4 regions of the Leisingera sp. G5_S3_59_S7 genome follow, and region 1 is predicted to be linked to each of the others. Evidence: riboswitches for the same ligand, from Rfam matches in the RefSeq annotation. Region 1 holds a riboswitch; each other region holds the start of a gene.
The links. Region 1 has a riboswitch for cobalamin ahead of ACTRWG_RS06355 (aromatic ring-hydroxylating oxygenase subunit alpha). Riboswitches for the same ligand answer to the same signal wherever they lie in the genome.
Positions count from the first base shown of each region.

Region 2: another riboswitch for cobalamin. It lies ahead of ACTRWG_RS09975 (CbtB domain-containing protein); the one in region 1 lies ahead of ACTRWG_RS06355 (aromatic ring-hydroxylating oxygenase subunit alpha).
Region 3: another riboswitch for cobalamin. It lies ahead of ACTRWG_RS02780 (ABC transporter substrate-binding protein); the one in region 1 lies ahead of ACTRWG_RS06355 (aromatic ring-hydroxylating oxygenase subunit alpha).
Region 4: another riboswitch for cobalamin. It lies ahead of ACTRWG_RS05120 (hypothetical protein); the one in region 1 lies ahead of ACTRWG_RS06355 (aromatic ring-hydroxylating oxygenase subunit alpha).

Region 1 covers NZ_JBQKUH010000008.1:54,832-61,992, forward strand. The annotation lists gene ACTRWG_RS06345 (TetR/AcrR family transcriptional regulator) at 1-492, opposite strand, end outside; gene ACTRWG_RS06350 (dihydrofolate reductase family protein) at 508-1,044, opposite strand; cobalamin riboswitch at 1,317-1,517, shown strand; gene ACTRWG_RS06355 (aromatic ring-hydroxylating oxygenase subunit alpha) at 1,625-2,860, shown strand; gene ACTRWG_RS06360 (FAD-binding oxidoreductase) at 2,865-3,950, shown strand; gene ACTRWG_RS06365 (ABC transporter substrate-binding protein) at 4,009-5,661, opposite strand; gene ACTRWG_RS06370 (LysR family transcriptional regulator) at 6,014-6,946, shown strand; gene ACTRWG_RS06375 (MATE family efflux transporter) at 6,952-7,161, opposite strand, start outside.
Region 2 covers NZ_JBQKUH010000017.1:56,573-63,733, forward strand. The annotation lists tRNA gene ACTRWG_RS09950 (tRNA-Ser) at 1-15, shown strand, start outside; gene ACTRWG_RS09955 (CYTH and CHAD domain-containing protein) at 85-1,629, shown strand; gene cobF (precorrin-6A synthase (deacetylating)) at 1,639-2,391, opposite strand; gene ACTRWG_RS09965 (hypothetical protein) at 2,465-2,968, opposite strand; gene ACTRWG_RS09970 (CbtA family protein) at 3,034-3,732, opposite strand; gene ACTRWG_RS09975 (CbtB domain-containing protein) at 3,737-3,907, opposite strand; cobalamin riboswitch at 3,944-4,153, opposite strand; gene ACTRWG_RS09980 (DUF1636 family protein) at 4,227-4,562, opposite strand; gene cobA (uroporphyrinogen-III C-methyltransferase) at 4,559-5,293, opposite strand; gene ACTRWG_RS09990 (cobyrinate a,c-diamide synthase) at 5,290-6,609, opposite strand; gene cobM (precorrin-4 C(11)-methyltransferase) at 6,614-7,161, opposite strand, start outside.
Region 3 covers NZ_JBQKUH010000003.1:62,464-69,624, reverse strand. The annotation lists gene ACTRWG_RS02800 (paraquat-inducible protein A) at 1-470, opposite strand, end outside; gene ACTRWG_RS02795 (paraquat-inducible protein A) at 437-1,054, opposite strand; gene ACTRWG_RS02790 (hypothetical protein) at 1,295-1,681, shown strand; gene ACTRWG_RS02785 (succinylglutamate desuccinylase/aspartoacylase family protein) at 1,686-2,729, shown strand; cobalamin riboswitch at 2,848-3,041, shown strand; gene ACTRWG_RS02780 (ABC transporter substrate-binding protein) at 3,188-4,198, shown strand; gene ACTRWG_RS02775 (FecCD family ABC transporter permease) at 4,195-5,244, shown strand; partial or broken gene ACTRWG_RS02770 (ABC transporter ATP-binding protein) at 5,241-5,750, shown strand; gene ACTRWG_RS02765 (LysR family transcriptional regulator) at 6,044-6,931, opposite strand; gene ACTRWG_RS02760 (aldehyde dehydrogenase family protein) at 7,037-7,161, shown strand, end outside.
Region 4 covers NZ_JBQKUH010000006.1:45,411-52,571, forward strand. The annotation lists gene ACTRWG_RS05110 (alpha/beta hydrolase family protein) at 1-340, opposite strand, end outside; gene ACTRWG_RS05115 (TetR/AcrR family transcriptional regulator) at 411-1,007, shown strand; cobalamin riboswitch at 1,026-1,248, shown strand; gene ACTRWG_RS05120 (hypothetical protein) at 1,358-1,762, shown strand; gene ACTRWG_RS05125 (protein-tyrosine phosphatase family protein) at 1,828-2,370, opposite strand; gene ACTRWG_RS05130 (DNA polymerase III subunit gamma/tau) at 2,564-4,351, shown strand; gene ACTRWG_RS05135 (YbaB/EbfC family nucleoid-associated protein) at 4,545-4,889, shown strand; gene ACTRWG_RS05140 (GNAT family N-acetyltransferase) at 4,951-5,454, opposite strand; gene recR (recombination mediator RecR) at 5,590-6,189, shown strand; gene ltaE (low-specificity L-threonine aldolase) at 6,260-7,161, opposite strand, start outside.

The DNA.
Region 1 (7,161 bases):
AACTGACAGCGCCCCTGCCGGTGCCGCGGCGGCGGCAAAGGCGAACCCGTGTGTGTAATCCACGAGCAGGCAGAGAAGGGTGCGGGCCTCTGCGCCCTTCACGCCTGCGGCGGTGATTTCCGCCTCGATCAGCCGCGTCAGCCCGGTCAGGGAGGGGCCGATCAGGGACGGATTTTCCAGGATGCACTTCGCGAGTTCCGGGTGCCGGGTCACCTGGGTGCAGTAGCGTGTCATCAGCTCGCGGAGCCGCAGCTTGGGCGTTGCTGCTTCTGACGGGGTGTCTGAACCTCCAAACGCTTTTGCCACAAGGCTGGCGATCATCTCGTCCCGGGTGCCGGCGTGATGGGCCACCGCCATCGGGGTGACGCCAAGCGCATCTGCAAGCGCCTTAAAGGTCAGGGCCTTGCTGCCGCCCTCGTCGAGCAGCTGCATGGCCTTATCCAGCACATCATCCTTGCTGAGGATCCGGCTGCCCTTGGGTGGGCGTCCCATGCGCGGGGGCATTGGTCAGACCACCCGGAACTTGCTCTGGACCATGCCGGTGGGAAGGATGCGGGAGCTTGCCACCTGGAGGTCGATGTCCTGGTCGAGGCTGCCGAACAGCGGGATGCCGCTGCCGATCAGGATCGGAACCGTTGTGATGGTCAGATCGGCGATCAGCCCCTGGCGCAGGAAAGACTGCACCAGCCGCCCGCCGTCGATGTAGGCGCGGGTCCAGCCCTCTTTTTGCAGTTCCTGCATCAGGTCTGCGGGTTCAGCGGTGCTGAGGCGCACCTTGTCCTTCAGCCCTTCGGGAATGTCCTGTCCGGTCAGGCTTCTGCTGAGGACCACAACCGGCTTGCTGTAGGGCCATTGGCCGAATTCCAGAAGGGTGCGGAAGGATCCTGTTCCCATGACCAGCCCGTCGACGCTGTCCATGAAGGCGGCAAAACCGCCATCGTCGTTTTCGGTAGCGGGCTGTTTGGACAGCCAGTCCAGTGAATGGTCCTGGCGGGCCACGAAGCCGTCGAGGCTGGCGGCGATGAAGACGTGTCCGGTGGTCATCGGCCGCTCCTGTGCTCTTAAAAAACTATACGGCATATAATTAATCGCGCTTCGCGTTCCAAGAGGCCGGCGCAAGATACGCTGCCTGCGAATCGCTTCGGATTGGCCGGTGGCGCCTAACCGCATGAAAGATAAGCGCTTGCCGCAAACAGACTGGCGGATGCCGGTTTGAGATTCTGGACACCCCTGTCCCTGCTGGCACGGCAAACATGCATGTCTTTTTCCGGTTTTGGCGGGTCGGATTTGTCTCCGCCCTTACGCCGGGATTAGGGCAATTTGCGCCTCAGCAAGGTGCCGCCCCTTGGGGCGGAGAATTGGGAAGCTGGTGAAATTCCGGCACTGCCCCCGCAACGGTGACCCCGGGCAAGGCATGGCGAGAAACCACTGAGGCCAGAGGCTTCGGGAAGGTGCCAGGCCCCGCCGCCGAATGGCCCCGGGACAGTCCGGAAACCAGCCTTGCCCTAGAAACGTCAACCGCGGGCGGCGGCGGGGCGGTTGCAGGCGCGTGGCCTGCAATCTCTCTATCCATGCCCGCAGCCAAGCCAACCTGCCGCGGGGATGCGGCAAAGGAGAGAAGCAGATGCTTCACGACAGCGACATTCTGGCCAAGCTGATGGCCCGTCAGAAAAACTATTCCCTGGAACAGGCGTTTTATACCGATCCGGGCGTGCTGGATCTGGACATGCGGCAGATCTTCTACCGTGAGTGGCTGTTTGCCATTCCCGCCTGCGAAATCCCGAAGGCGGGCAATTTCGTGACCCATCAGGTGGGTTCCTACAATGTTATCATCGTGCGCGGCACCGATGGCGAGGTGCGCGCCTTCCACAACGCCTGCCGCCACCGCGGTTCGGTCGTGTGCAAGGCGAAGAAGGGCAACGCGCCCAAGCTGGTCTGCCCCTACCACCAGTGGACCTATGAGCTGGACGGCTCGCTGTTGTGGGCGCGCGACATGGGGCCGGATTTTGATGCCTCCAAACATGGGTTGAAACCGGTGCATTGCCGCGACCTGGCCGGGCTGATCTATATCTGCCTGGCAGATGAAGCGCCGGATTTCGATGCTTTCGCAGACGTGGCCCGCCCCTATCTGGAGCCGCATGACCTGAGCAACGCCAAGGTGGCCTATGAAAGCTCGATCATCGAGAACGGCAACTGGAAGCTGGTCTGGGAGAACAATCGTGAGTGCTATCACTGCGGCGGCAACCACCCGTCGCTGTGCCGGACATTCCCCGAAGATCCCTCCGTCACTGGTGTTGAGGGTGGTGAGACCCCGCCGCACCTGCAGAAGCATTTCGACCGGATCGAGGCGGCGGGCGTGCCGGCGCAGTTCCAGATCAACGCGCGCGGCCAGTACCGCGTGGCCCGGATGCCGCTGAACGAAGGCGCTGAGAGCTATACCCTGGATGGCAAGGCGGCTGTTGCCAAGAAGCTGGGTCGGGTGCCGTTCGCCGATGCGGGCACGCTCTTGAAGTTCCACTATCCAACCACCTGGAACCACTTCCTGCCGGATCATTCCATCGTGTTCCGGGTGACCCCGATCAGCCCCACTGAGACCGAAGTCACCACCAAATGGCTGGTGCACAAGGACGCGGTCGAGGGCCAGGACTATGACCTGAAGCGGCTGACCGAAGTCTGGGTTGCCACCAACGACGAGGACCGCATCGTGGTCGAGGACAACCAGCGCGGTATCAACTCGCCCGCTTATGAGCCCGGCCCCTATTCGGAAGTGCAGGAAAGCGGTGTCATCCAGTTCTCCAACTGGTATGCCGAGCACCTGACCCGCGCGCTGACCGGCCGCCACCTGATCGCGGCGGAGTGACGGCATGGGACTGCAAGCCAATTTCGAGACGCTGGACGAAACCCTGGCGTGGAAGGACGACGAGATGCTGGAATGCGTCTCGGTCGTGCCGGAGGCGCCGAACACCGCCACCTTCAGCTTCCGCGCGCCCTCCGGCGCGTGGTTCAAGTATCAGCCGGGCCAGTTTCTGACGCTGGAGCTGCCGGTGCCGGGCGGGACCGTCTGGCGGACCTACACCATCAGCTCCTCGCCCTCGCGGCCGCTGTCGATTTCGGTCACAGTGAAGGCGCAGGCCGACAGCATCGGCACCCGCTGGATGCTGGACAACCTGCGCCCGGGCATGTTCCTCAAGGCGTCCGGCCCGGCAGGCGTGTTCACGCTGCCCAAGCGCCCGAACGGCAAGTTCCTGTTCATCTCCGCAGGCTCTGGCATCACGCCCAGCCTGTCGATGACCCAGTACCTGTTCGACCGCGGCCAGTCGCCGGACGTCTGCTTTATCAACTGCGCCAAGCGGCCCAGCGAGATCATCGCGCGTCAGCAGCTGGAAAGCATGGCGTCGCGGGTGCCAGGGATCAAGCTGAACTTTGTGGTGGAGGAGGACGATCCCTATCAGGTCTGGACCGGCTACCGCGGGCAGCTGAACCAGATCATGCTGGGCCTGATCGCCGGTGATTACCTGGAGCGCGAGGTCTACTGCTGCGGGCCCGAACCGTTCATGCAGGCGGTGCGCGACATGCTGAACGGCCTGGGCTTCGACATGGAGAACTACAACCAGGAAAGCTTTGGCGCGCCGGTGGAGACCGAGGCAGACGCGCCCGAGCTGGACGATGTGGTTCCCGAGGAATCCGCAGCCGCCGAGATCACCTTTGCCGCGTCGGGTGTCACTGCCAATTGCACCGAAACCGACACGGTTCTGGCGGTGGCCAAGGCATCGGGGCTCAACATCCCGTCGGGCTGCACCTTCGGCATCTGCGGCACCTGCAAGGTCAAGAAGACCGCGGGCGATGTGCATATGGTCCACAACGGCGGCATCTCGGAAGAAGATGTGGAGGCAGGGTATATCCTGGCCTGCTGCTCCAATCCGATTGGCTGGGTTGAGGTCGAGATCTGACCACAGAAAGGGGCGCGCGCCGGGTCTGGCACGCGCCCCTTTCAATTGCAGGCCCCGATCAGGCTTCCAGTGCCAGCTTGTGCACGTGAATTTCGTTGATCGGGTGGCTTTCGGCGCCGACCACACCCGGGCGGGCGTGGCGGTAGAGCGAGCGCCAGTAGGGCTGGATGATGGTGCCGTCCTCACGCAAGAACGTCTCGATGCCTTCCATGTGGCCGCGGCGGGTGTCGGCGTCGGCAATGGCCGAGGCGGCTTCCAGCATGGAATCGAACTCTGCACTGGCGAGGCCGGTTTCGTTCCAGGCCACCCCGGTCTTGTAGGCCAGCGTCAGCACCTGCACCCCCAGCGGGCGGTGGCCCCAGTCAGTTGAGCTGAACGGGTATTTGTCCCAGTCGTTCCAGAAGGTGTTGCCGGGCAGCACCGTGCGTTTGACCTTGAGCCCTGCATCGCGCATCTGCGCCGCCAGGGCGTCGGTGGTATTGCGCCGCCAGTCGTCGTCGATGGAGATCAGCTCGTGCTCGAAATCGAGCATTCCGGCCTCCTCCATCAGCTGGCGCGCGGCGTCTGCATCGCGTACCGGCGCACCGATATCGGCGTATTCCGGGTGGATCGGGCAGACATGGTGGTTCTCGGCCAGGGTGCCGCGGCCGTCGTAGCCGAGTTCCAGCAGCACCGCATTGTCGCAGGCCAGCGCCAGAGCGCGGCGGACGCGGGCGTCGGCGTAGGGCTGTTTCCCGTCCACCTCGGCGTTGCGGTTGGTGCGCAGCACCAGGGTGTTGGCCGAGACCGACTCGCTGACGTTCCAGCCAATGGAGGTGAAGATGTCGACATATTCGCCCACGGTTTCGTAGGTCATGTCGATTTCTTCCGACTCCGCCGCCGACAGGTGGGTGGCGCCGTCGGTGCCGAAGTCGATGAACTCAATCCGGTCCAAATGGGCGCCTTCACCCCACCATTCATGGTCCGGGTTCTTCTCCAGCACCGCCTTCACGCCGACCTCGTATTCAACCAGCTTGTAGGGGCCGGTGCCGATCGGGTCGGCGCCCGGGTCGCCTGACCAGCCGTCCGGCACGATCGCGGCGGGGTATTCGGTCACCGCCGGGATGATGGTGATGTCGGGGCGGGTCAGCTTCACCTTGAGGGTCAGGTCGTCGACCACCTCCAGCGCGCCCTCGGCGGGGCCGTCGCCAGCCTCGTTCTGCAAGGAGCCCATACGGGCCGCCATTGAGTTGCCTTCCCATTTGCCATTGCACCAGCGGGCAAAATTGTAGGCCACGTCCTTGGCCGTCAGGGTGCCGCGCCCATCGTTCCAGTTCACTCCGGGGCGGATATGCAGCAGGTACTCGGTGGCGTCCTCGTTGACTTCCCAGCTTTCCAGCAGCCGGGGTTCAAAGGTTCCGTCGGCGTTGTACTGCACCAGGTATTCCATATAGCCGCGCACCACATTGCCCAGCTGCGGCCAGTTGAACAGCGGCGGATCCAGCAATGCGCGCACCACTTGCTGGATGCGGATGGTGCCGCCCTCCTGGACATTGGCGGCTGCTTGCACCGGCTGGCTGAGGCCGATCATGCCATAGGCGGCAGAGGCGGTCACACCCAGCGCGGTTGCGCGGCTCAGGAACTCACGCCGGTCCAGTTTGTGTTGCGCAACTTCCCTGGCATGCATCCGCACCGCGGGGTGGAAGGTTTCCCTGTTGTAGTATTTGGTCATTGTCTGGTCCTTCGGTTGAACACATCTGCCCCTAGCATGAAGCAGCGGTGAAGCTTGTAAAGTGCTGGATGGTTGCGCAGCGCGCCCGATCGGTCCGGCGAGGCCTCAGGGCAGACCGCCGGTCTGCCAATCAGACACCTGGATGAGATGGCGGCGATCCGGTCGAAACCCTGCCAAATGCCCCAGCCGAATTTTCCGGCCGGCAGCTCCGTCAGATGAGGATTAACTGACATCCGGTATCCCTGCTTCCTGTGATCTGCCGGTTGCTGCCGCCGGGGGGCGCGGCCTTAACAGAATTTGCGCAGGGCTTTTCTGTTATAAAAACTCTGCCTTTTGCAGTAAGCAATTATTTATGGATGACATTAGCAGCATTAATAGGAAGCTCAGCTACAACCTGGTCGCGCTTCACACGTTCGACCTGGTGGCGCGGCATGGCAACTTCACTGGCGCGGCAGAGGCGCTGGGGCTGACGCAGTCGGCTGTTTCACAGAAGATCAAAGGGCTTGAGACCGAATTGGGCATTGCCCTGTTCCGGCGCGAGCACCGCGGCGTGTCGCTGACAAACGAAGGTGTGCGGCTGCTCAATGTGGTGCGCCCGGCGATGACGCAAATCGGCAATTCCCTGGCGTCGCTGCTGGAGCGCAAGTCCCGGCCGAGGGTGCGGATTTCGGCGGATTTTGCCTTTGCCAGCTTCTGGCTGCTGCCGCGGCTGTCGCATCTGCGGGCGGAGCTGGGGGATGAGATCGAGATCCAGATCCTGGCCAGCCAGGTGCCGCCGGATGATTACGGCGAGGATTGCGATATCAAGATTCACGTCGGCCCGCGCAGCAGCATGGGCGGCGGTGACGTGATGCTGCTGCAGGAGCGGGTCGGGGCGGTGTGCAGCCCGGCCTATCTGGAACGGCACGGCCCGGTGTCCTCGGCCGCCGGCCTGCTGGATTGCCAGCTGCTCAGCCTGTCGAAACCGGCCTCGGCAGAGTGGCAGACCTGGCAGGGGTGGTTCGACCGCCTGGGCATCACGGGGGAGCGGTCGAAGCATTACATCAGTTTCAACAACTACGACATGGTGGTTCAGTCGGCGGTGTCCGGCGACGGCATTGCGCTGGGCTGGCTGGGGCTGATCGACCGGCTGCTGCAGAGCGGCGCGCTGGTGCAGGCGGTGCCGGATGTGGTGGCAAGCGATGCCGGCTATGTGATGTCGCGCGACTATTCCAGCCGCCTGCAGGGGCCCAGCCTGGTGTTCGACTGGATTGCCGAGCACTTGGCAGTGGCCGGCAGGCTGTAGCGGCGCTACCAGCCGCGGCGGCCCAGCAGGGCGTGCAACCGGTTCTGCGGCGCAAAGGCATCGACCGGGGCAGGCCGGGTGAGGCCCGCCAGCACCCTGTGCACCAGAAGCCCGCCAAGCCCGGCAAAGATCATCCCGCCTGCGGCCTGGCCCAGAAGCACCCCCGGCGCACCGGCCAAGTGGCCGCCCAGCACCGCCAGCGGCCAGGTGCCCAG
Region 2 (7,161 bases), on a different contig from region 1:
CCTGTCTCCCCGCCACTCCGCTGCACGCCACCGGTGAGTTCCCTCAGGCTTTCCCTACACACTGCAGGCTTCCGGCCTAGGTTGATGGTGGGCGCAGTCAGTGCGCCCGATCCGTTTCCAGAAACCCAGCCGGACCCGAATGACATGGCCGAAGCCGGACAGCTTTTCCTGCTGCAACCGCCTGCGGAGGGCGCGATGAAGCTGGCGGGGCGCCGGGGCGGCCTGCAAATCCGCAAGCAAAATAAGGGGAAGCTTGCGAAATTCACGGCTTGGGACTGCTTTGATGGCTCTGTCCGGTCCAGCGGCCGGCTGCTGGTGGAGCGCGGCAGCAAGCTGCACCTGCTGGGTCCTGGGTATGTGCTGACACAGTCCGCCAAACGCACGGGCAATTTCCTGCACGATCTGCGCGCCGGCCCGGTGCAGGACGCCTTGAGCGGCCTGTTTCCGCTGCGCTGCCTGCTGCCGGCGGCTTCGGGCCGGCTGGCGCGCAGGCGGTATCGGTTCACCTGGAAACAGGCAGGCCGCGGCGCCTTGTTCCGCTGGCATTTCTCTGGTGCCTTTGGATCAATTTCGCTGGTGGAAGTGCTGGCTGAGCCGGGAGAGCCGCGGGACGCAGCCGTGCAATTGCTGGCCGCCCTGGGGGCTGACCCTGCCGTTCCGGGAGCCCTCTATGCGCTGCTGGCGCCGGGCCGGACGGTGTACATGCTGAAACCGCCGGTTCCGCTGACGCCTGAACAGCCGGCGCTGGAGGCGGCGGCTGCGATCATCCGCTCCTGCCTTGGCGTGGCCCGGCAGAACGAGCCGGGCATTGCCGCGGACCACGATACTGAATTCCTGCATGACTACCGGATTTCGCTCCGCCGCATCCGTTCGGTGCTGAGCCTGTTCAAAGGGGTGTTCACCACCCGGGACGCCGCGCGGCTGAAACAGGCGTTCTCCGGCCTGATGGACGCGACTGGGCGGTTGCGGGACCTGGATGTCTATCTGCTGCAGCGCGAAGGGTTCTATGCGCGGGTGCCGGAGCAGCTGCACCCGGGGCTGGACGCGATGTTCAGGGCCTTCGAGGCTGAACGGCAGCAGGGCCACCAGAGGTTCGCCCAGTATCTGGCCGGCGCCCGGTACAAACGGCAGATCATGGTGCTTCAGGCGGAATTCGCGGAAACGGCTGTGATCGCGCCGGGCCCGAAGGCCGGGCGCCCGGCGTTGCAATTGGCACAAAAGCTGATCTGGAAACGCTACAGCAAGGTCTGCCGGATCGCAGCGGGCATTACTGCGGACACGCCGGACAGCGAGGTGCATGAACTGCGCATCAACTGCAAAAAACTGCGCTATCTGATGGAGCTGTTTGAACCCCTGTTTGAGAGCGCAGAGCTGAAAGCAGTTCTGAAGCCTTTGAAGAGGCTGCAGAATACGCTGGGGGATTTTAATGACTGCTCCGTCCAGCAGGCGGCGTTGCTGAAGTTCGCAGGCAGTCCGGCGGCAACGCGGGAGATCGCGCTGAGCGCCGGAGCGCTGATAGCGGTACTGCACCAGAACCAGCGGGATGCGCGTGCAATGGTCGAGGAGAAGTTCCAAGCCTTCGACAGCCCGAAGACGCAAAGGCGGTTCCGGGACATGTTCTCCGGCTGACCCCGCCTTTCACCGGCGCCGCAGCAGGTAGATATCCATGATCCAGCCATGCGCGGCCCGGGCCTCGGCGCGGGTTGCAATGATCTTGTCTGTCACTTCGGCCAGAGGGCCCGCGACCGAAATCTGGTTCTCCATCCCGGCATAGGCCGTCCAGAAGATCTCCACCCCCTGCGGGTCGATGGCCTGAAAGGAACACTCCCCGTCCAGCATGATCACCAGCGTATCGGCGCTGTCCGGCCAGCCGTTTTCACGCAGCTGGCGGCCGGTGGTGATGGTGAAGGGCGCGCCGATTTCGTTGACCGGGATGGCGTGGGCTGCAGTCAGCGCCTGGATCGAGGTGATGCCCGGGATCACCGTCAGCTGTATCTCAGCCAGCTTCTTCAGCCGCTCGGCAATCCGCATGGTGCTGTCGTACAGCGACGGATCGCCCCAGACCAGGAACCCGGCCTTGCAGCCTTCGGGCAGGTTGGCGGTGATGGTCTGCCACCAGATCTCGGCGATGGCGTCGTGCCAGTCGTCCACCCGCTTGCGGTAGCTTTTGGTTGCCTCGTCGCGTACCGGCAGGGCGAATTCGACGATCTTCGGACCGTCACCCCGGATGGCCCGGTTGCAGATCTCGCGCCGCAGCCCTGCCAGGTCGTCCTTGCCCGCGCCCTTGTTGGGGATCAGGATCAGGTCCTGCGCGTTCAGCGCCTCAATCGCTTGCAGCGTCATGTGCTGCGGGTTGCCGGTGCCGATGCCGATCAGGGAAAGCTCAATCATGACGGGGCCTTTCACATGAAAACACGGCCCCCTATGGAGCCGCGCCGTTGTCCTTGCAAGCCTGCAATTGCGGTCAGGAGCCTTCGCCGCCTGCCGGCACGGTGAGTATTGCCTCAACCGGCTGGTCCGCTACCAGCAGCGCGCCGTGGCTATTGGTGTTGAGCGAGACCTTCACCTCAGCCCCTTCGGGCAGCGAGGGGATGTGCATCCAGTTGGCGTAGAGGCGGGCGAGTTTCTCGCCGTTCACATAGACATGCGCATGGCCTTCGCCGTCCACGTCCGCAGCGGAGGCGTTTTCCGGGGCAAAGCGGAAGTTCTGCGGCGTGACCTGCAGGTTCCAGCCGCTCATCGGGTCCTTGTGCAGCTGGATGGCAACGCTGGGAGCGTCCGGGCCTGCGGGCAGGCTGACCGATTGGGAGTGGTCATGCGCTGCCATTCCGGCATGGCCGCCGCCGTGGTGCGCCGGGTCGCCGTGGTCGTGGCCGTCAAAGGTCACGCCATTGCCGGCCGCAATCACAAAGCCGATGCCGCCGCCGAACACCAGTCCGATGGCAAAAAGAGCGAGAGAACGGGACATCTTGTCATCCTCTGGAAAAAGAATGCCCCGCCGGTTCGGGCCGGCGGGGAGTGACTGCGCGGGGCTTAGGCTGCGGCGAGTTCGCGCTTGCCTTCAGCCTGCCAGAAGTAGCCGGTAAAGGCGCCCAGCAGCACCCAGGCGGCCATGCCGATGCCAAAGGCGCGGGCGGCAAACAGCGCGCCGATCTCGGTCGGAACCGGTCCGGAGAAGCTCTCCGGCTCAGGTGCGCCGACGATATGCGGACCCATCAGCAGGAGCGCCGCGATCAGGTAGCTCACCAGGTTGCCGCCAAAGGCGATCAGCCACATGGCCACCCCTGCGGCCGCAACAGTGATCGTCCACCAGATCTGGCGCGCGCCGATGTCCGCGGCGGCCACACCCGGCACTTCCGGCGCCAGCGACAGGCCGGGCGCAAAGTGGAAGGTGATGAAACCTGCGAGCCCCCACAAGAGGCCGGTGCGCGCGTTGATTTCATGGCCCTGGCGCTCAGCCACGGACATCAGTGCTGCCATCACCAGCGCATAGCCGGTGTAGGTCAGCATGGTGAAGATGATGCTGAGGCCATCGCGCATGGGCTCGGCGAACAGGCCGGGCAGGTCGGGATGCGCGGTTACGGGGTCAGCGCCGAAATGCACCAGGTCGCCGCCCTCGTAAAGTTCGGCGTGGAGCAGCACGGGCTGCACGAAATACAGCTGCAGCAGGGCGGTAATCAACCCAGCTGCAGCACCAGCGAACAGGCCGCTGGTCAGAATGCGACTGAACATGGCCTTAGTGGCAGGGGAAGCCAGTTGCGTGGCGCACGTCATGCGCGGCGTCGTGCAGGGCAGATGCCTGAACATGGCCGGTCAGCGTGATGATCCCCAGCCCCAGAACCACGGCAAACAGTGCCGGAAGCACAGTGGAGCCAGCGGCGGAAGCCTTAAGTGTTTTGGTCGTCATTTGTCGTCCTCCTTACCGTCACACCCGACGGCATAAGTTGTGTCCATTCACACGGCCGGTCTCCTGACTCGCGGGTCGCAGCTGCCATCCTCCTTCCCGGCCTTGGCCAGTGGATATTGGAAGGCCGCTCGCCGCTCACAGTCGCGGGGGCGGTTGAGGCTTCGGTGCCGCAATTTGGTCCACCGTCCTCATTCCCGTTTCAGTCCCAGTGCTTAGGCACTATCAGACACCGTATCGGATTGTTTTGCCCCGTGCGGCTGAGTCTGGTCAAGGACGAAACCGCCAATCCGGAGTGCTTCAGCGTCATAGGGCAGGCGGATCAGCCCATACCGGCCGGAATGCGGGCAATCGCCTTGAACCGCAGGCGGCCCAACGGGCGGGCATCGGCAATGCTGCCGTCCGGGCTTTCTGCATAGATCCGCAGGAAGGTCAGGATGTCCGGCAGGTCCGCTGCGGTGATCTCTCCGAACAGATAGGCGGTCTTGCCGCTCTGGCGCACCGCCAGAGTTTGCGGCCGCTTGCAGCCGGACATGCAGTCCACCTGCTGCAGCCTTGCCTGCACCCCGGCCGCCTCCAGCGCTGCGGCGACCTGCCCTGGCAGGGCGGGGTCCGCGTCGCGGCAGGTGCGGCACAGGGTGACGGTGGGCGGGGTCATGCGCCGGGCATGTCCTGATCCGCCAGCGGGCCGTACAGGATCAGCACCGGCGCCTTGGTCTCCATTGCGCGCAGAACGGACGGCAGCTCACCCACCGTGTGGCAGAACAGTTTCTGCTCCGGCGTCGAGACCCCCTGCGCCACCAGCGCGTGGGTTTCTTCGGGCAGGCCCGCCTCCATCAGCTTTTCCGCCAGCGCGGCAAAGGTGCTTTTGCCCATGTAGACCACGGTGGTGGCGTGCGGGTCGGCCAGCGCTGCCATGTTCAAATCGTCCGGCAGCCCGCCGGTCACGTCATGGCCGGTGATGAACTGCAGCCGCCGCGCTGTCAGCCGCCGGGTCAGCGGGATGTTCGCGGCCGCCGCCGCTGCTGAGGCCGCAGTGACGCCAGGCACGATCTCAAACCCGATGCCGGCCGCGCGCAATGCGGTGATCTCTTCCTCAAGGCGTCCGAAGACGCCGGAATCCCCGGATTTCAGCCGCACCACATTCAGGCCGCTTTGGGCATAATCGACCAGCAGCTGGCTCACATGGTCCTGCTTGGGCGAGGGGCGGCCAGCCCGCTTGCCGACGCCCACCAGATCGGCATCCGCGCGGGCATGGCTCAGGATCGGGCCGGACGACAGGTCATCAAACAGGATTGCATCCGCCGCCTCCAGCCGCTTCACCGCCTTGACTGTCAAGAGCTCGGGGTCGCCGGGGCCGGAGGACACAAAGCTCACGAAACCGCTCATGCGCGCTCTCCCGTGATCAGGTGGAAGAAGGTGCCGGTCACATTGCCCTTGATCGAGCCGGTCTCTGGCACCGGATTGCCGTCCGCGTCCATAACATTTGCCAGCGGCGCGTCGGGTTCTTCCAAGATGGTGGAGTAGTGGAATTCATGGCCGCGCAGCGCAGTGCCCGCGCCAAAGCCCGGCATCCCTGCCTGCAGAATGGCGCGGCGGTAGCCGAGGTGGAACTTGCGCTTCTCGTAGGAGGTCACGAGGCCCAGAAGGCCCAGCATCTGGTGGCGGTTGCCTGCCTTGTTGATCAGCGCCTCGCCCAGGGCCATATAGCCGCCGCATTCGCCATGCACCGGCTTGGTCTCGGCATGCTTTTGCACGCCAGCGCGGAAGGTTTCCGCAGCGGCCAGCGTGCCGCCGTGCAGCTCCGGGTAGCCGCCGGGCAGCCAGACCAGATCGGCATCTGCTGCCGGCGCCTCATCCGCCAGCGGCGAGAACGGCAGGATCTCGGCTCCGGCTGCGCGCCAGCCGCTCAGCAAATGCGGATAGGTGAAGGAAAACGCCGCATCCCGTGCCAGCGCGATCCGCTGCGCGGGCGGTGCCGGAAGGCTGGCCGGGGCAGGAGCCTGGCCCGCCAGAGCGGCGGCCTTGATCGCTTCCAGATCCACATGTTCGCGCAGGAAGGAAGCATAGTTTGCGATGGCGGCTTCCAGATCCGGATGTTCCACCGCCTGGATCAGGCCCAGATGCCGTTCCGGCAAGGCCAGATCGCCGCGCCGGGGCAGGGAGCCGAGGACCTTGATCCCGGCCTTCTCCATGCCAAGGCGCGTCAGCCGTTCATGGCGCGGGCTCGCGACGCGATTGAGGATCACCCCGGCAAAGGGCAGTTCCGGGTCATAATTCTTGAACCCCAGCGCGGTGGCCGCGGCAGATTGCGCCTGACCGCCCACATCGACGACCAGCACCACCGGCCAGCCCATGCGCTTGGCGGTCTCAGCCGAGGAGCCGAAGCCCGATTGCCCGCGCGTCGCCACGCCGTCGTAAAGACCCATCGAGCCTTCGCCGACGCAGATTTCCGCACCCGCAGATTGGGCAGTGACCGCATCCAGCAGCCCGCCGTCCATCGCCCAGGTGTCCAGGTTGAAACTTGGGCGCTTAGCTGCTGCCAGGTGAAATGCCGGGTCGATATAATCCGGCCCGCTTTTGTAGGGCTGAACGGTCAGCCCCTCCTCGGCCAGTGCCCGCAGGAGGCCCAGCATCACGGTGGTCTTGCCGGTGCCCGAGGAGGGCGCTGAGATCATCAGTCCGGGAGGGTTCAAGTTTGTCATGGCCTTAATCGTCCCCATGGTTCCAGCTCGACCACGGGCTGTCGGCGCTTTGCGGCCGGTAGCGGCGGTCGTAGTCGGTGGAGTAAAGGCAGCTTTCGTCAAAGCCCTCGCCCTTCAGCACCGGCCCCACCAGAATGAGGGCGGTGCGGGAGATCTTTTCGTCCAGCGACTCTTTCAGCGTTTCCAAAGTGGCGCGGATGATCTGCTGATCCGGCCAGCTGGCGCGGTAGACCACCGCCACCGGACAGTCGGCACCGTAATGCGGGGTGAGGCTGTCCACCACATGGTCCAGATTGCCGATCGACAGGTGGATCGCCAGCGTGGCGCCGGTCTTGGCAAAATTCTCCAGCGACTCGCCTGCAGGCATCGAGGACGCGCGGCCCGGCGTGCGGGTCAGCACCACAGACTGGCCCAGGCCCGGCAAGGTCAGCTCGGTCCCCAGCGCGGCAGCCGCAGCAGCAAAGGAAGGCACGCCGGGGGTCACGGACACGGGAATGCCCTCGGCCTTCAGGCGGCGGAGCTGCTCACCCATGGCAGACCAGACTGACAGGT
Region 3 (7,161 bases), on a different contig from region 1:
AAGACATCAATCATCGACCAGCGGCCGATAAATTCGACAACCTCATAAAGCACCAGCCTGCCGTGCCTGCCAAGAGCCGCGGGCCTGCGGACCGAGACCGCCAGATAGCCGATGGCCAGGAATTTGGCGAGCGGGATCACGATGCTGGCAAAGAACACGATGAAGGCGACACCGTAGGAACCTAGGCTGAACAGCTCCACGATGCCGCCAAGCAGCGTGTTCTCGGAGGCGCGGCCAAACGAGGTGGTGCGCAGCATCGGGTAGATATTGGCGGGGACATAGGCGATCAGCCCCGCCGCCAGCCAGGCCCAGACCCGCTGCAGGCTGTAAGCGGACGGCGGGTTCAGCTCGCTGCGGCAGCTGTAACAGATCTGCGCACCGCCTGGATTGACGGCCCCGCAGGTGCGGCAGCCGGTCAGCCCGGCCTCGGCTGCGGTCAGGAACCGCGGCGGGTCTTCAGGGTTTTCCATACGGTCAGCCTGCAAATGGAACTGTCGGTCAGGATGGTCACCACCAGGAGTGCGGCGAAGGCCCAAAAGGCCGGCCCCAGCCCGACCCGGGCGAGGCCGGACACTTTGACCAGGGCCACCGCGACGCCGATAATGAAAATCTCTGCCATCGCCCAGGGTTTCAGCCGTTCCGCCCAGCGGTAGACAACGGCGGCATGCGGGGCAGGGTGCCAGCCCAGGGCCATCGGCGCCAGGGTATAGACCAGGGCGCCGTAGCGGGCGGCGGGCAGCAGCACGATCAGAAAGCCGGTGGCCAGCGACAGCGGGGCCATCGGTCCGCTGGAAAACGCCAGCACCGCATCCAGCACCGACGCCCGGTGCGACAGCCCCTGCGCCTGCAGCTCCAGAAACGGAAAGCCGGCCGCGGCCGCCAGCAGGATCAGCGCCGTCAGGGACAGCATCGCAATCCGGGTCATCGCCCCCGATTTGGGCGCCGCCAGCACCGTGCCGCAGCGGGCGCATCTGGCGACCGTGTGCTTGGCCACGTCCTGGTTGCGGTGCAGCACGTCACAGGCAGGGCAGGCAATCAGCTGTTCAAGATCCATCTTATCCCTGTAATGTCAGGCGGCCAGCCGCGGCACTGCGTTCAGCCTGCTGCGGTCCGGGGCGCCGGCATCTCCTTGCCCGCGCGCCGGTAGCTGACGAAGGCGCTGCCGCTCATAACCACGAAAAAGCGGCCCAAAGCAATCAGAACATACCCTTATTCCAGATGTACACGCGAGAGCGCCGTGACGTCGCCCCGATCCAGCCTGCGCCGCCTGGCGATTTCCTGAAGCAGCCTCCGCGTGATCCTGTACCGCCCGGAAGCCTCGCCGCCGTATCTGCGTCCATACAGCCCGGCCAAAGTGCGGGCCGTGCTGGCAAAGACGTTTAGTTGCACAATCCGGTGGAGTTTTAGCCTGCGGCTAAACAATCACGCTTGCACAAGGGCCGCAACTCAAGAGCGCGAGGCGGGCGCCACCGCCATCCGCGCCGCCAAAACCAAGGGGTTGAACGCCTGCGGCGTCGATATGCTGCGCGCCAGCTACGGCGCAGTGGTGATGGCGGTGAATTCTTCCCCCGGCCTGGAAGGGGTTGAAAAGGCGTCCAGTCTGGACATCACTGGCAGGATGATCGAATTCCTTGAAAAACACGCCAAGTCCGGCGTCACCAGAACCAAGGGCAAGGGGTAGCAGTATGAGGGGGCGGCAGCATTTCACCATCGGCCACGCCAAGGTGGCGCCGGGCGCGCGGCTGACGGTTGACCTGCCGGTCAGCGTTCTGTCCGATCACACGCCGGTCACCATGTCGGCGCATGTTGTGCACGGCCGCCAGGACGGGCCGGCGGTTTTCGTCAGCGGCGGCGTGCACGGGGACGAGGTGATCGGTGTGGAGATTGTCCGGCGGCTCCTGCGGGCGCCGAACCTGACGACACTTAAGGGCACGCTGATTGCGGTGCCGATCGTCAATGCCTTCGGCTTCATCAACCACTCCCGCTATCTGCCGGACAGGCGCGACCTGAACCGGGCGTTTCCCGGCAGCGAGCACGGCTCGCTGGCCTCGCGCCTGGCGCATCTTTTCATGACAGAGGTGGTCGCCCGCTCGGACCTGGGGATCGACCTGCACTCGGCGGCCGTCCACCGCACCAACTACCCGCAGATCCGCATCTCGCCCGATAATCCGCGCACCCGGGAACTCGCCGGGGTGTTCGGCGCGCCCATCGTGATGCAGTCGCAGCTGCGCGATGGCTCTTTGCGCGGCGCGGCCAAGGAGATGGGCAAGGATGTGCTGCTCTATGAGGCGGGCGAGGGCCTGCGCTTTGACGAGCTGTCGATCCGGGCCGGGCTGGCCGGCATCCTGCGGGTGCTGCGGCACATGGGTATGGTTCCGGCCAAGGGCATTTCCAAACCCAAATCGCAGCCGCAGTTCTGCGCCTCCAGCAAATGGCTGCGGGCGCCGATGGGCGGGCTTCTGCGGGTGTACAAGAACGACGGGGAGCTGGTCCGGCAAGGCGATCTGCTGGGATCGGTTTCCGACCCCTTCGGCGAGCAGGACGAGGAGATCCTGGCCCCTTTCGACGGGCTGATTGTCGGCCGTGCGGTGATGCCCGTCGTTAATGAAGGCGATGCGGTGTTCCACCTGGGCAGGGTGGGGTCGGTCGAGCGGGCAGAGGACTCGGTGGAGGATCTGAGCGCCCAGCTGGAGGACGATCCGATGTTCGACGAGGATGAGATCCTGTAAACCGCGGTGGCGTGCTCCGCGGCCGGGAGGTGTTCCTGCGGATGCCGAAGCAGCCCGCGCCTTTTCCACGGGAATCCAGCAGCGGCTGCAAGTTTTTCTTGCCGCAGCGGAAGTGATGCGCTACGCGCGCCCTACCGGTCCCGCAAGGGCTAAGAGGGAATCCGCGGTGCCCGCCGGGCACCAAACGGAACTGCCCCCGCAACTGTAGGCGGCGAGTGCTGAGCCATCGCGTCACTGGACCCCAGCGGTCCGGGAAGGCGGCCCAGACGATGACCCGCCAGTCAGGAGACCTGCCGGTGAAGAAACCGAAGCACACCGGGCGGGGTTGTCCGGGGAGGTTGCCGGCTGGATGCGCCGCCGCTATCAGGTGCCGCAGAGGAAGGGCCCAGGTCTTCCGCCCTGCCGGTCAATGCCCTTTCACCCGTTCTCCGGTCATTGACATATGGAGATCGACTAACATGTTTCTGCGTTCCGGCCTTATCGGCCTTACCTTCACCGTTGCGGCCCAGGCGGCGGCTGCCGGCGACAGCTTTCCGCTGACTATCCAAAACTGCGGCCAGTCCGTCACCTTCGACGCCCCTGCGGCGTCCTCCGTGACCGTCGGCCAGGCCGCCACCGAAGTGCTCTATGCGCTGGGGCTGGGGGACAAGGTGCTCGGCACCTCGGTCTGGTTCAACGATGTTCTGCCGGAATACGCCGACGTGAACGCCAAGGTTGAGCGGCTGGCCGACAACGACCCCAGCTTTGAAAGCGTGGTGGCCAAGCGCCCCGGTCTGGTGGCGGCCCAGTATGAGTGGCACGTGGGTCCTGAAGGTGTCGTCGCCAAGCGCGAGCAGTTCCATGACCTGGGTATCCCCACCTATGTGATGCCCGCCGATTGCGTCGGCAAGGACAACACTACCGGCGGCGACGGCACCCGAACGCAGATGTTCACCACCGAGAGCCTGTATCAGGGCATCGAGGAGCTGGCAGCGATCTTCGGAGAGGCCGAAAAAGGCGCAGAGCTGGTCGCTGACTACAAGGCCCGCGAGGCCGCGGCTGTTGCCAAGGCGAAAGAGGTTGCGCTGGCCGACGCCTCAGCCGTGTTCTGGTTCTCTTCGCCTGAGCTGGAAAGCGACCCGTTCGTGGCCGGCCAGAAGGGCGCGCCGGGCTACATGATGCAGCAGCTTGGCCTGCGTAATGTCATCGAGACCGACGAGGAATGGCCGACCGTCGGCTGGGAAACCATTGCCAAGGCCAACCCGACGGTGATCGTGATTGCCCGCATGGACCGCCGCCGCTTTGCCGCCGACGACTACGAGAAGAAGCTGGAATTCCTGCGCAATGATCCGGTCGCCAGCCAGATGGACGCCGTGAAGAACGGCCGTATCGTGGTGATGGATGCCCAGGCCATGGACGCCACCATCCGCGCGATCCCTGCGCTGGAGGATCTGGCCGCTGAACTCAGCGCAATCGGCAACGGCGCATGAGCGCAGCCGCCGCACTTGCATGGCACGGCTTCCGGGGCGCTTGCCTGGCTTTGCCGGTGCTGGCTGCGGCGGTTCTGGCAGGCGCAATGATCGGGGAAACCCCGCTTGCGCCTGACCTTGTCCTGTCTGTTCTGGTCAACAAGCTGGCCGGGGCGGGTCTGCCGGTGGACCCGGTGGACCAGGGCATCATCTGGAGCTACCGGCTGCCGCGGGCGCTGGTGGCGGGGGCGTGCGGCGCGGCGCTGGCGGTGACAGGCGTGGTGCTGCAGGCGCTGCTGCGCAATGCGCTGGCGGACCCTTATATTCTGGGCATTTCCGCCGGCGCCTCGACCGGGGCGGTGGCGGTCACAATTGCCGGCCTCGGCGGTGGCGCCCTGTCGCTGTCCTTCGGCGCCTTCAACGGGGCGCTTCTGGCGTTTGGCTTTGTCGCCATCCTGGCGCGGGCCGCCGGGGCGGGCAGCAGCCGGGCCGCAGCGGCGCAGATTGTGCTGGCGGGCATTGCCGGCTCGCAGCTGTTCAACGCCCTCACGGCCTTCATCATCGCCAAATCCGCCAATGCGGATCAGGCGCGCGGCATCATGTTCTGGCTGATGGGCAACCTCAGCGGCGTGCGCTGGCCGGATGTGTGGCTGGCGGTGCCGCTGGCGCTGGCGGGCTGGATGGTCTGCCGGTTTCACGCCCGGGCGCTGGATGCCTTCACCTTTGGCACCGATTCCGCCGCGGCGCTGGGCATCCCGGTGCGGCGGGTGCAGGTGGTGCTGATCTTTGCCACCGCGCTGATGACAGCGGTGATGGTATCGATCGTCGGCTCCATCGGTTTTGTCGGCCTGGTGATCCCTCATGCGGCGCGGTTCCTGGTGGGGCCGGGCCACCGCCGTCTGATGCCCGCCGCCGCTTTGACCGGCGCGGTGTTTCTGATCGGCGCCGATGTCGTTTCGCGCGTCATCATCCCCGGTCAGGTGCTGCCCATCGGCGTCGTCACCGCACTGATCGGGGCGCCGGCCTTTGCCATTATCCTGGTGCGCGGGCAGAGGACGGCGCGATGAGGATCGAAGCCCGCAGCCTGTCCTTTGCGGTGCGCGGCAAGGCGCTGCTGTCGGATGTGTCGCTGTCGGCGCAACCCGGTGAGACGCTGGCGCTGGTCGGACCCAACGGGTCCGGCAAATCGACGCTGATGCGGCTGCTGGCGGGGCTGGCCCGGCCCTCGCAAGGCAAGGTGCTGCTGGCGGAGCAGCCGCTGGCGCGGCTGTCGCGCCGCGAGATTGCCCAGCGGATCGCCATTGTCGAGCAGCAGGCTGATACCGCCGAGCGCATCACCGCACGCTCAGTGGTGGAGCTGGGCCGCACCCCCTGGCTGTCGGCGCTGCGGCCGTGGAGCGGAGAAGACACCCGGCAGGTGGACAAAGCCCTGCGGACGGTGGAAATGGAGGCCTTCGCCAAGCGCGAGTGGGCCACCCTGTCCGGCGGCGAGCGGCAGCGGCTGCATATCGCGCGGGCACTGGCGCAGCAGCCGGGGCTGCTGCTGCTGGACGAGCCGACCAACCATCTGGACATCCACCACCAGCTGTCGATCCTGCGGTGCGTCCGGAACCTGAAAGTGACTGCCGTTGTGGCGTTGCACGATCTGAACCAGGCGCTGACCTGCGACCGGGTGGCGGTGCTGTCGGGCGGGCGGCTGGTGGCATCAGGCACGCCGCAGCAGGCGCTGACGCCGGAAACAGTATCTGAGGTGTTCGGTATCGCGGCCCGGCAGGTCCGGGATGCAGACGGCGGCGCACCCCATCTGTCCTTTCACCTGGCCTGACGCGCGGCGGGCCTGCCCGGCGGCGGGACGCAGGCGCGCGGTTATCCGGCCAGGTCCGGTGACAGGTCGCACGACTGGATGAAGCTGCTGCATTCCTCAGTCAGGGCCGCAAACCGGGAGCGGTCGCGCTGGTAGAGGTAGACCTCCCGTTTGTCCGGCAAGTCAGCAATGGGGCGGAAGGCGGTGGTTTCCGGCATGAACCGGGCCACGGTCTGCGGCAGCACCGTCACCCATTTCCCGGTCCGGACCATGGTGATCAGCGAGTGGGTGTTGTGAATCGTCACATCGGCTGAGCTGCTGGCCTCGACAAAGCGCTCGTTGCGGATCAGGCCGCACAGGGCGTTGCGGACAAAACCGGCCCCGGTAACGTCAGCGATCGCCGGCGGCCGTTCCTGCAGCAGCAGCGGGTGATCGGCAGAGCAGACCAGGCCAAAGCGGTCCTCGAACAGCGGCACCGCCTTGACCCCGTTCAGCGGATGATAGCCGGAGGCGATGCCGATATCCGCCTTGCCTTCGGCCAATGCGTCCAGAACCTGCTGGGTGTCGGTGTCGCGCAGTTCGACCTTGAGACCCGGGAAGCGGGCGGTCAGATGCTCCAGCACCGCCGGGAACACCAGCGCAGCCACCGATGGCACCGACACGATGCGGATCAGCCCGTGGGTCGCCTCCGCCGCCATCTCGATGCTTTGCACCGTCTGGTCGAAGCGGCGCACCTGTTTCTGGGCCAGCTCAAAGACTTGCTCGCCTAGCGGCGACAGCTGGCTCTTGCGCTCGCCCTCGAACAGCTTCTTGCCCAGATGGTCCTCCATCTGCTTGAGCGTCATGGAAACAGCCGATTGGGTCCGGCCCAGCCGGTTCGCAGCCTCAGACAGGTTCCCGGTCTGCGCCACGGTGCAAAAGACGCGCAGCATTTCAATCTTCAAGGCCATGACTTCAGAATTGTTGAAGTTACGTTCAGTTTATTGAGTTTGACTGATGCGGGGGCGGAAGTCCATCCTGCTGCAAACCTGAATTTCAGCATCTGGGGCTTCTCCGTGACCAAACTGAACCTGATTGCCGGCGAATGGCTGGCTGGCGAAAGCGAAATCGAAAACCGCAACCCTTCGGATCTGAGCGATCTGGTCGGCATGTTTGCCCAGGCCAGCGCCGATCAGCTGGA
Region 4 (7,161 bases), on a different contig from region 1:
CGCCCGCATAGTGCCGCCGCATTTCGGCCCGGGCGGCGGGCTGATCCGCCAGCGCCCAATCGGCCATAGTGACAGTGGACCGGCGCGGATGTCCCCGCGCCGAGTCTCCGAAATCCGTGTAGTCATAGGTCAGGCAGGCGATCTGCTGCTCTGCCGCCAGCCAGCGCGCGAAATGCCGGTAAAACCGCTGCGGCACCCCGGTTGCGCCGTTCAGCACCACCGCCGCCCGCGCCGCCCCGTCCGGGCGGTACAGCCGGCCCGACAGCAACGCATCCCCGGACGCAAAGCGCAGCTCTTCCTCCCGGATACCGGCGGTATGTTCTGCGTGTCTGTCCAGCATGGCAGCCTCCTAGACCAATTGGTCCACTTCCTGACTGGACCAATTGGTCTAATACTGTCAAGCTACCGCCATGACTGACGTGACGACAGCCAGCCCGCCCCCCGGCAGCCCGGCCCCGACCCGGGAGCGGCTGATCCGCGCCGCCGCCAGCCTGTTCCGCGAAAAGGGCTACGCCGGCACCGGCCTGGCAGAGCTTCTGGCCGCTGCCGAAGCGCCGAAGGGATCGCTCTACCACCATTTCCCCAACGGCAAGTCCGACCTTGCGCTGGCGGCGGCCACATGGGCCTCGGACCAGATGCTAGCGCTGATCGACGCGGCCTTCGGCCCCGCCCCCAGCTTTCCGGCCGGGGCCAAGACGGTCTGCTACAAGCTGGCAAAACTCTTCGACAAGCAAGGCAGATGGAGCGGCTGCCCGGTCTCTGCGACCTTGTTCGCCGGGCCGGAAAACGACGCCTTCCGCCAGCACGCCGCGGACCTGTTCGAAAGCTGGATCGCCGCCACCGCCCGCCAAGCCCACCGCCTGGGCCTGCCCCGGGCTGAGGCCCGCGCAGCCGCAGAGAACTTCTATATCCTGCTGCAGGGCGGCTGGCAGCTGGCCCGGGTACGGCGCGACTCTGACGTGATCCGCGGCCTGCACACACAGATGCAGATGCAGAAAAACGATTGACGACTCGGCAGGCGAACCGCTACCGCTTGTGGTGATGGTTCCCGCGCCACAGAATCTTGTGTCCGGGATGAAAAGGGAACACGGTGCGGCCCCGCCCCAGGCAAGGCCAACTCCGCGACTGCCCCCGCAACTGTAAGCGGCGAGCGACCCCGATAGAGCCACTGGTCTGATACGAGGCCGGGAAGGATCGGGAAAGCTGCGACCCGCAAGTCAGGAGACCTGCCATCAAACGTGTAACTCGAACCCGGGCGGGGTGTCCGGACAGGGTCTGATGGCACCGCGGGTCTCCCGCATTTTCATCCGGTCTCTTGTCCCCAGAACTCCCCGCACCACGCGCGGAGGGCGCAGATATGATGTGGACGGACACAACGCATTTCTATGCGGCAACGGATTGCAAATACCTCGGGAAACCCTGCCCGGCGGCAGAGCGGATGATCGCCAAGCTGGCCGAGGCGATGACCAAGGCCAAGCCGCTGACCCAGGACGACTTTGAGATCACCGGCACCACCGCGCTGGACGGCTGCCCGCGCAACTGCCCGGCGCAGTTCGTGGCCAGCCACGACCGGATCCGGCTGTTCTGCGGTGTGGGTGAGGACGCCCCGCGCGAAGGCCTGGACCGGTTCGCCGATGCAATCCTCAGCCGCGACGGCACCGGCTTTGCCGCCTCCCGCCTGGACGCCCGCCCCTGCGCGCTGATGGAGGCGCTGCCGAAGTCGGCGGAGGCGCGGCAGGCGGAACAGATGATGGCGCTGTGAGCAAGTATTTATCCGGGCTCTGAGGGCTGCGCCCGGCCTATCGGCCGGGCGAAAGGTTACTCGATCTAACCTGCCACCTGTCCCGCGCAGGCCCAGTCCATCTGCGCTTCGGTCTCCACCGCGCAGGGCCGCACTGACCGCAGCCGCGCCAGCGCCTGCACCGGATCCTCGCCGCATTCGATCATCAGCCGCAGCACCGCCATGCCGGAGCGCCCGCAGCCGCCGCGGCAATGCACCAGCACCCGGCCGCCGCCGCCCAGCGCCTGCCGCGCCGACCGGCTGGCCGCCGGCCACTTCGCCGCCACCGCCGGCGGCGGCGTGCCGAAATCCGGAACCGGCAGATGCAGCCAGCGGCTCGCCATGCTTTGAATATCAATTCCCAGCCGCGGCGCCCCGGCGGCAACGTGCTCAGCCTCGGTGGTCATCGAAAGCACCAGCCCCGGTTTCCACTGATAGATCTGGATCAGGTCGCCCCGGTAGTCGCCTTCGGCGCCCGGCAGCCGGCACAGCGCCAGAATGCCGCCGCCCGCAGACAGCGCGTGGATGGTCAGCCCCGCTTGCGCCGCCTCGTCCGGCGCTGCTGGCTCAGAGGTTTCTTCAGATCGCATACCGCCTCCTTAGCCGCTGCGCTCCTGCGTTCCCCCGCGTTGCCCCGCCCTTGCAGCCTAACCGTTAACCACGCAATGCCAAAGCCCTTTTGCTGCTCCGCATTGCCCCCTTCTGCGGTGGACGAACGGGCTGCGCTTCAATACCCTGCGCGCAACGCGGGCGCCCCGCAAACCGAATCCGGCACGAGACATCATGAACGATACCCCCAGCGACACCGGCCAATCCCAATACCAGGTTCTGGCCCGCAAATACCGGCCCGAGACCTTTGCCGACCTGGTGGGCCAGGACGCGATGGTACGGACGCTGAAAAACGCCTTTGCCGCCGACCGCATCGCTCAGGCCTTCATCATGACCGGCATCCGCGGCACCGGCAAAACCACGACCGCGCGGATCATTGCCAAGGGCATGAACTGCGTCGGCGAACACGGCAATGGCGGCCCGACCACCGATCCCTGCGGTAAATGCGAGCATTGCGTGGCGATCATGGAAGGCCGCCATGTCGACGTGATGGAGATGGACGCGGCGTCCCGCACCGGCGTGAACGACATCCGCGAAATCATCGACTCGGTGCAGTACCGCGCGGCCTCCGCCCGCTACAAGATCTATATCATCGACGAAGTTCACATGCTGTCGACCTCCGCCTTCAACGCGCTGCTGAAGACGCTGGAGGAGCCGCCCGCGCATGTGAAATTCATCTTCGCCACCACTGAAATCCGCAAGGTGCCGGTGACGGTGCTGTCGCGCTGCCAGCGGTTCGACCTGCGCCGGATCGAGCCGGAGGTGATGATCTCCCTCTTGCGCAAGATCGCCACCGCCGAGGGCGCCGAAATTGCCGAGGACGCGCTGGCGCTCATTACCCGCGCCGCCGAGGGCTCCGCCCGCGATGCCACCTCGCTGCTGGATCAGGCGATTTCCCACGGCGCGGGCGAAACCACCGCCGATCAGGTCCGCGCCATGCTGGGCCTTGCCGACCGCGGCCGGGTGCTGGACCTGATGGACATGATCCTGCGCGGCGACGCGGCAGCGGCTCTGACAGAACTTTCAGGCCAGTATGCAGAGGGCGCCGACCCGCTGGCAGTGCTGCGCGATCTGGCCGAGATCACCCATTGGGTCTCGGTGGTGAAGATCACTCCGGACGCCGCCGAAGACCCCACCGTCAGCCCGGACGAGCGCGCCCGCGGCCAGCAAATGGCCGAGAACCTGCCGATGCGCGTCCTCACCCGGATGTGGCAGATGCTGCTCAAGGCGCTGGAGGAAGTCGCCGCCGCCCCCAACGCCATGATGGCGGCCGAGATGGCGGTGATCCGCATCACCCATGTGGCCGACCTCCCCTCACCCGAGGAACTGATCCGCAAGCTGCAGGACACCCCGCCCCCGCCGCCCCCCGGTCCCGGCGGCGGTGTGCCGATGCAGGGCATGGGCGCCCCGGCACTTGGCGGCAACGGACCCGCCAGTCCCCAAGGCGGTCCGGCCGGCGGCGCACCCGTGGCCCATGGCGGCAGCGGCACCATGATGGCGCTGGCACCGCAAGTCAGCTCCGCGCTGGCCCGCTATCCCACCTTCGAACATGTCGTCGAGCTGATCCGCACCAACCGCGATGTGAAACTGCTGGTCGAGGTCGAAGGCGGCGTGCGACTGGTCTCCTACCAGCCGGGCCGGATCGAATTCACCCCGGCGGCCCAAGCGCCCAAGGATCTCGCCGCCCGGCTCGGCTCAGCGCTGCAGAACTGGACCGGCGCCCGCTGGGTGGTCTCCATTGCCCCTGACGGCGATGCGCCCACCATTGCCGAGGTCCGCGACGCCGCAGAAAACGCCCTGCGTGAGAAAGCCACTGCGCACCCGCTGGTGCAGGCCGTGCTGGAGAGCTTTCCCAAGGCCAAGATCAAGCGCATCCGCACGCCTGAGGAACTGACCGCAGAGGTCGCCGCCGAAGCCCTGCCCGAGGTGGAGGACGAATGGGACCCGTTCGAGGACGGGTGATGCAAAAAATCCAGGGCAGCGCCTAACCTCAGGCGGGCGCACTAGCGCCGTATCAGCGGGAAGGCCGGGCGCTGCCTGGCCTGTCGACCGGGCGGTAGAGCGCTAAACTGTTCCGCGCAGATGATCCTGCCCCTTGTTTCGCGCCCCCGCGCCCCGTATCTGTCCCCCAAACCGGAATCTTAGGAGAAGACAGATGCTCAAAGGCCTCGGCGGTCTTGGCGACATGGCCAAGATGATGAAATCGGCACAGGAACTGCAGGGCAAGATGGCCCAGATGCAGGAAGACCTGCACAATGTCATGGTCACCGGCGAAGCAGGCGCAGGCCTGGTCAAGGCCACTGCATCCGCCAAGGGCGACCTCAAGGCACTGGACATTGACCCGTCGATCTTCAACGGCGACGACAAGGAAGTGGTCGAGGACCTGATCCTGGCCGCCATCAAGGATGCTCAGGCCAAAGCGGCTGAAAAGGCGCAGGAAGAGATGACCAAGCTGACCGAAAGCATGGGCCTGCCCAAGGACATCAAGCTGCCGTTCTAAGCGGCACTCATTTCCCTATGCAAAGGCGGCCCGACTGGAGCCGCCTTTTCTTTTGCCCGCCTCAGCCCGTCTCCAGCCGGAACTTCAGGAAGCGCCGGCCTTCGTACTGCACCTCCCCGGTCTGTACCGCCCCCAGCCGTGCCAGCGGGCGCAGGTGGCGGCGTGTTGGCGGCAGCAGGAAGGTAACATAGGGGATGCGCGCATCCGCGCGGGCAAATTCCAGCGCCTTGCGGGCAATGGCAGGGCCAAGGCCAAAGCAGTCCGCCCGCAGTACCAGCCCGAAATCCCACTCTTCCCCCTCTTTCTGGAAGCCGCCCCAGCCGAGATACGTATCCCCGCGCAGGAAGGCCCAGTGGCCCAGCCCGTCGCGCTGCCAGCAGGCTTCCTTGGCGGCGACGAATTCCCTGGCAGCGGCCTCATCCCAGCTCCCAGTCAGCAAGGGCATATGGTCCGCCATCCGCGGGTCGGACATATGGCGGGCAAGCTCCTGCGGCGGCACCTCCGTCAGCCGGGCAAAGCGAAGCGGCCCGGTGCCGTTTTCCGTATGCGCTGCGGCACCTCCCATTGTGATCCCTCCTCCGGCCATGCCAAGCCTTACCCCCGGACGGCAGTAAAACAAACCCCGAACATTTTACCGGCCGGCCCTTGCGCTCCCCAGCCCCGGGTGGCCTATATGGCAAGGAACCAAAGGGCCTGCGGCATGATCAAGAATTCCACCAGCGACATCGAAGACCTGATTGCCCTGATGGCCAAGCTGCCGGGTCTGGGGCCGCGGTCTGCCCGCCGCGCCGTGCTGCATCTGATCCGCAAGCGGGCGCTGTTGCTGACACCCTTGGCCGATGTGATGAGCGAGGTGGCTGCCACCGCGCGGGAATGTCTCAACTGCGGCAATGTCGGCACCAGCGAGATCTGCCCGATTTGCACAGACGACAGACGTGCCACCGGCGAACTCTGCGTGGTCGAGGATGTGGCCGACCTCTGGGCGATGGAGCGGGCAGCCGTGTTCAAAGGCCGCTACCATGTGCTGGGCGGCACCCTTTCAGCGCTGGATGCGGTGGGTCCGGAAGATCTGCGCATCCCGCGGCTGGCGGACCGGGTCGCCACCGAAAACATCAGCGAAGTGATCCTGGCGCTGAATGCCACCATCGACGGCCAGACCACCGCCCATTACATCGCCGACCAGCTGCAGGGGCAGGTGAAACTGACCTCCCTGGCCCAAGGCGTGCCGATCGGCGGCGAGCTCGATTACCTCGACGACGGCACCATCTCTGCCGCCCTTAGCGCGCGCAAGGAAATCTGACGGCGCCGCCGGGCGAAAAGTTCTTCAAAGAATTTTGGCCGCAAAATTTGCATTTTTCCGGCCCCTGCGGCTAGCCGTAGAAGCTTTTCAGCCCCTGAACCGCCCGCGCCAGCGCAGCGTCGTCAACGTCCCTATGCAGCACGATGCGGATGGCACCGGAGCTGCCGCCGCCAATGACCACGCCATCAGCCGCCAAATGCGCCCGAAGGCCGTCGTTGCGCTCATCTGCCGGCGTGAAGAACACCATATTGGTGGCCTGCACCACCTCTCCCGTGCCTAAGCTCCGCAGCACGCCGGCCATTTCTGCGGCCCGTGCGTGATCCTCTGCCAGCCGTGCCACGTTGTGCTCCAGCGCATAAAGCCCGGCGGCCGCCAGCACGCCCGCCTGCCGCATTCCGCCGCCCAGCATCTTGCGCCAGCGCCGCGCCTTGGCAATCAGGTCCGAAGGCCCCGCCAGCACCGACCCCGCAGGCGTGCCCAGCCCCTTTGACAGGCAGACCGACACCGTGTCCGCCAGCCCAGCCAAATCCGTTTCAGAACACCCCAGCGCGGTGATCGCATTGAAGAACCGCGCCCCGTCCAAATGCACGAACAAGCCCGCCGCGCGCCCGGCCCCGGCCGCAGCCGCCATTTCCGCCAGCGGCACCGCCAGCCCGTTATGGGTATTTTCCAGCGACACCAGACGGCTGATGGGCAAATGCGGATCATCTTCGCGCAGCGCCGACCGGATCTCCGCCGGGTCCAGCGCTCCATCGCCGCGCACCGCCACCGGGCACAGCGCAATCCCGCCCAGCACCGAGGCCCCCGCCGCCTCATAAGCATAGACGTGATAGCCGCGTCCGCAGATCACCTCCTCGCCGCGCTGGCAATGGGCCAGCATCGCGGTGAAATTGCTCATCGTGCCTGTGGGAACGAACAGACCCGCTTCTTTGCCCAGACGCTCGGCCAGCACCGCCTCCAGCCGGTTCACCG